Regions from separate parts of the Hydrogenophaga sp. PBL-H3 genome, predicted to be linked through region 2. Evidence: predicted binding sites of a transcription regulator. Region 2 holds the regulator's gene; the other holds the start of a gene.
The links. Region 2 encodes NrdR, which represses ribonucleotide reductase genes. Its sites were predicted from a motif close to CACNANATNTNGTG; they were not measured.

Region 1: a site for NrdR is predicted at 956-969, ahead of F9Z44_RS18225 (ribonucleoside-diphosphate reductase subunit alpha). Genes of this name have one in related genera too.

The regions. Positions count from the first base shown of each region.
Region 1 is NZ_CP044972.1:3,892,366-3,894,761, forward strand. Features, by position in the region: gene F9Z44_RS18215 (sigma-54-dependent transcriptional regulator) at 1-100, shown strand, start outside; gene ampD (1,6-anhydro-N-acetylmuramyl-L-alanine amidase AmpD) at 90-698, shown strand; gene F9Z44_RS18225 (ribonucleoside-diphosphate reductase subunit alpha) at 1,210-2,396, shown strand, end outside.
Region 2 is NZ_CP044972.1:2,935,363-2,937,758, reverse strand. Features, by position in the region: gene F9Z44_RS13540 (pilus assembly protein) at 1-1,250, shown strand, start outside; gene nrdR (transcriptional regulator NrdR) at 1,322-1,771, opposite strand; gene glyA (serine hydroxymethyltransferase) at 1,791-2,396, opposite strand, start outside.

The sequences.
Region 1 (2,396 bases), 960 kb from region 2:
CGCAGCTGCCGCGCGGCTGGGCCTGAACCTGCGGCAGATGCGCTACCGCATCCAGCGACTGGGCATCGCCATGCCGTCCAACGACGACGATGCAGCCTGAAACACCGGCAGAGGCCTGGGCCGGCGGGTGGCTGGAAGCGGCGCGCCACTGCCCATCACCCAACCACGGCCCCCGGCCTGCCGGTGCGTTGATCGACCTGATCGTGCTGCACTCCATCAGCCTGCCGCCGGGCGTGTATGGCGGGCCCGAGGTGGAGCAACTCTTCACCAACGCACTGGACTGGGACGCCCATCCCTACTTCGGGCAGATCCGGGGCATGGAGGTCTCGGCGCATTTTTTCATCCGCCGCACCGGGGAACTGGTGCAGTTCGTCGACGCCGATGCACGCGCCTGGCACGCGGGAGCCTCCAGCTGGCGAGGCCGCGAGAACTGCAACGACGACTCCATCGGCATCGAGCTGGAAGGGCTGGAGGGTGAGCCGTTCGAAGCGGCGCAATACGCCACGCTCAGCCAACTGTGCCGCCGCTTGCAGGAGCGCTATCCAGTGACACACATTGCCGGCCACGAACACATCGCACCCGGTCGCAAGCAAGACCCCGGCCCCGGATTTGACTGGGCTCGCCTGCAGCACGAACTGCCCTGGTCAAGTGCGTGTTTCCCCGATGCGGTGACCGGCGCGAATCCACCCACGGCCTGAAACGCGGCGTTGGACCCGCTCCACCTCCTCGAGGTCTCACGCCGTTCGCGGCACACCGAAGCAAATCGCGCTGCAACGCACGCCGTTGCTGCATTCATGTGGCAAGACCCAGGTGTTTCGGGCACTCCGGGCCACCTCGCCCTGGCGTGCCCGCTGGATGCGATCAGGCTCCCGTCAAAACAGCCAGAACACCGATCCGCCTGTTGAGGTGGTTTTTTCTCCAAACACTACCTGTAGTGGCTTGAACGGCACCCACACACCAGATATAGTGTGTGTTCCGCGTTTCCAGATTCATCACTCTCCACGTTGTTCCGGCCCGTTTTCACCCCACTGAGAACTTTCGGATGCCCCGAACAAGGCCCTGACCAACGCCGCGAGACCGAACTGAAACCGAACGCCGTGCTCCCCGACCCCGTGCCCTGCGAGCAAGCCAATCACAACAAATGAAAGAGGAACCATGCTGACCGCTTCCCCCACCACCGCCACACCATCCGCCTCCCAGAAGCAGCCCATGGGTTCATCCACATCCGCATCCACAGCCACCAGCAGCTCGGTGCTTGCGCAGTACCAGATCATCCGCCGCAACGGCGCGGTGGTCTCGTTCGAACCCAGCAAGATTGCCGTGGCCATGATGAAGGCATTCCTGGCCGTGCACGGCACGCAGGGCGCGGCATCGGCCAGCGTGCGCGAGACCGTTGACGAACTCACTGGCGCGGTGGTCAAGGCGCTGATGCGCTCGCGCCCGGGCGGCGGCACCTTCCACATTGAAGACGTGCAGGACCAGGTCGAGCTCGGCCTGATGCGCAGCAGCCACCACGAAGTGGCGCGCGCTTATGTGCTCTACCGCGAGCGCCGCACCCAGGAGCGCGCCCACCAGGCTGAAGCCGCCAAACCGGCGGAAGCCACGCTGCACGTGATCGATGGCGGCCAGCGCGTACCGCTCGACCTGCAACGCCTGCAAGCCCGTATTGCCGACGCCTGCAGCGGTCTGGGCAAAGACATCCACGCCGACCCGATCGTGGCCGAGACCAAGCGCAACCTGTACGACGGTGTGCCGATCGAGGAGGTCTACAAGGCTTCCATCCTGGCCGCGCGCACGCTGATCGAAAAAGACCCCGACTACACCTACGCCACCGCGCGCCTGCTGCTGCACACCATCGTCAAGGAAGTCATGGGCGAAGAAGTGCCCTCCTCCGAGATGGGCGCGCGCTACGCTGACTACTTCCCGCAGTTCATCAAGAAGGGCGTGGACAACGACCTGCTGGACGAACGCCTGATGCAGTTCGACCTGGCCCGCCTGGGCGCTGCACTCAAGCCCGAGCGCGACCTGCAGTTCGACTACCTCGGCCTGCAGACGCTGTACGACCGCTACTTCCTGCACGTGCGCAAGACCCGCATCGAGCTGCCGCAATCGTTCTTCATGCGCGTGGCCATGGGCCTGTCGCTCAATGAAATCGACCGCGAAGCCCGTGCCATCGAGTTCTACGAAGTGCTCTCCTCGTTCGACTTCATGTCGTCCACGCCCACCCTGTTCAACAGCGGCACCCTGCGCTCGCAGCTCTCCAGCTGCTACCTGACCACCGTGCCCGACGACCTCGACGGCATTTACGAGTCGATCAAGGAAAACGCGCTGCTCTCCAAGTTCGCCGGTGGCCTGGGCAACGACTGGACCCGCGTGCGCGCCTTGGGCTCCCACAT
Region 2 (2,396 bases):
CGTTTGGTGAACTGGGTGAAACCTGGTCCCGCCCGCGACTGGCCCTGACCAACCTCCCATTCAGCGCTACCGGTGGCAGCGCCACACTCTCCCGCCCGGTGCTGGTGTTCGGCGGCGGCTACTCCGGTGGTTACGACGCCAGCGGCAATCCGCTGGGTGAAGACGCAGAGCCGCCAAAGGCCAACACCATGGGCCGTGGTATCTATGTGGTCAACGCATTGACGGGTGCGCGCATCTGGAGCGCCCAGAAGAGCTGCGGCACTCTGAGCAACTGCAAAGAAGTGTCCAACATGAACTGGTCCTTCCCAGCCGACCTCAGCTTCGTTGACCGCAACAACGATGGTCGTGTCGACCGGCTTTACGCCGCCGACACGGGTGGCAATGTCTGGCGTGTCGACATCAACGATGCTGACACCACGAAGTGGGAGGTCACCAAGCTCGCGGCATTGGGTTGTGATGCCGGTGTGTGCGCCAGCGGCACCACGCCGCGCAAGTTCTTCTTCCCCCCATCGGTGATCTCGGTGGGTGCCACGGGCGCAGCAGGATCGTTCGATGCCGTACTGCTGGGTTCAGGCGATCGTGAACACCCGCTGCAGGCGGTTTCGGACACGTCATCCTCCCTGTTCGTCAGGAACCGCTTCTACATGCTCGCGGACACGGCGACAGGCATGAGTGTGGCGACCAAGGCGGCCGCTGCACCCGCGCTGCCGATGACCGAGGCGGCATTGGATTCGCTGGCGACGGCTTCTTCTCGCTACACCCGCGATACGTCCGACGGCGGTTTTTACTTCACCTTCAGCACGGGTGAGAAAGTGGTGAACGCGCCAACGACTGTGCGCGGAACGACCTATTTCGGTACCAACCGGCCCACAGCGGCAAGTTCCAGTTCTTGCAGCTCCAACCTGGGCCTTGCGCGAGGCTATGCGCTTGATCCTTTCACTGGTGCGCTCAGCTCCCTGGTGTATGACGGCGGTGGTTTGCCCCCTTCCCCAACGTCGGGTCTTGTCACGATCACCATTCCCCCAACCGAACCAGGCAAAGATCCAACCTCTGTCACCAAGCTGTTCTGCATTGGTTGTGCGGGTGGGGACCCCAACAAGCCTTCAGGTGATCGCACTGATGACGGACCTGGATCGAAGGGGGGCGGCGAAGGCAGCGATGGGGCTGATTGCCGCTCGGCCGTGGGTAACTGCCCGCCAGTGAAGAGCGTGCAAAAGAATCCGCGGCGCACATACTGGTTCGTGCGGTAGCGTCTCAAGGCCACGTTGAAAGAAACAGGGGCAAGGACTTCATCAGTCCTTGCCCCTTTTCAGTGGACGGCCTATCGCCGAACTTCGTCCACCAGAGCTCGGAACTCGTCGATGTCCTCGAAGCTTCGGTACACGCTGGCAAAGCGCACATAGGCGACCTTGTCGAGCTTCTTGAGTTCTCGCATCACCATCTCGCCCAGGCGGTTGGCTGCCACCTCCCGGTTACCCAGGTTGAGCAACTTCTCTTCGATGCGTTCAATGGCGGCATCGACCTGCTCCGTGCTCACCGGGCGTTTGCGCAATGCCAGGGCGAAGGAGGCACGCAGCTTGTCGGGTGCGTACTCCACCCTGCGCCCGTCCTTCTTCACCACCGCCGGAAAGCTCACCTCTGGCCGCTCGTAGGTGGTGAAGCGCTTCTCGCATTGCCCGCATTGGCGCCGACGCCGGATGAAGTCCGCGTCTTCCGATACCCGGGTCTCGACAACCTGGGTTTCAAGGTGACCGCAGAAAGGGCATTTCATCGGGTCGGACTCAGAGATGTCAGCGGTAAACGGGGAAGCGTGCGGTCAGGGCATTGACCTTGGCGCGAACCGCTTCGATGTTGGCGGGGTCGCGCGGGTTGTCGAGTACATCGGCGATCAGGTTGGCAGTAATGCGTGCCTCGTCATCCTTGAATCCACGTGTGGTCATGGCTGGGGTGCCGATGCGCACGCCGCTGGTGACCATGGGTTTTTCTGGATCGTTGGGGATGGCATTCTTGTTGATCGTCATGTGTGCGCTGCCCAGCACGGCCTCAGCCTCTTTGCCGGTGATGCCCTTGGCGCGCAAGTCGACCAGCATGACGTGGCTTTCGGTCCGCCCACTGATGATGCGCAGGCCGCGCGACGTCAGTGTTTCTGCAACGATCCGGGCATTGGTCAGCACTTGTTGCTGATAGACCTTGAATTCGGGCGCCAGTGCTTCCTTGAAGGCCACCGCCTTGGCAGCAATCACGTGCATCAGTGGGCCGCCTTGCAGTCCAGGGAAGATGGCGCTGTTGATGGCCTTCTCGTGTTGCGCCTTCATCAGGATGATGCCGCCGCGTGGGCCGCGCAAGCTCTTGTGGGTGGTAGACGTGACCACGTCGGCGTGGGGCACCGGGTTCGG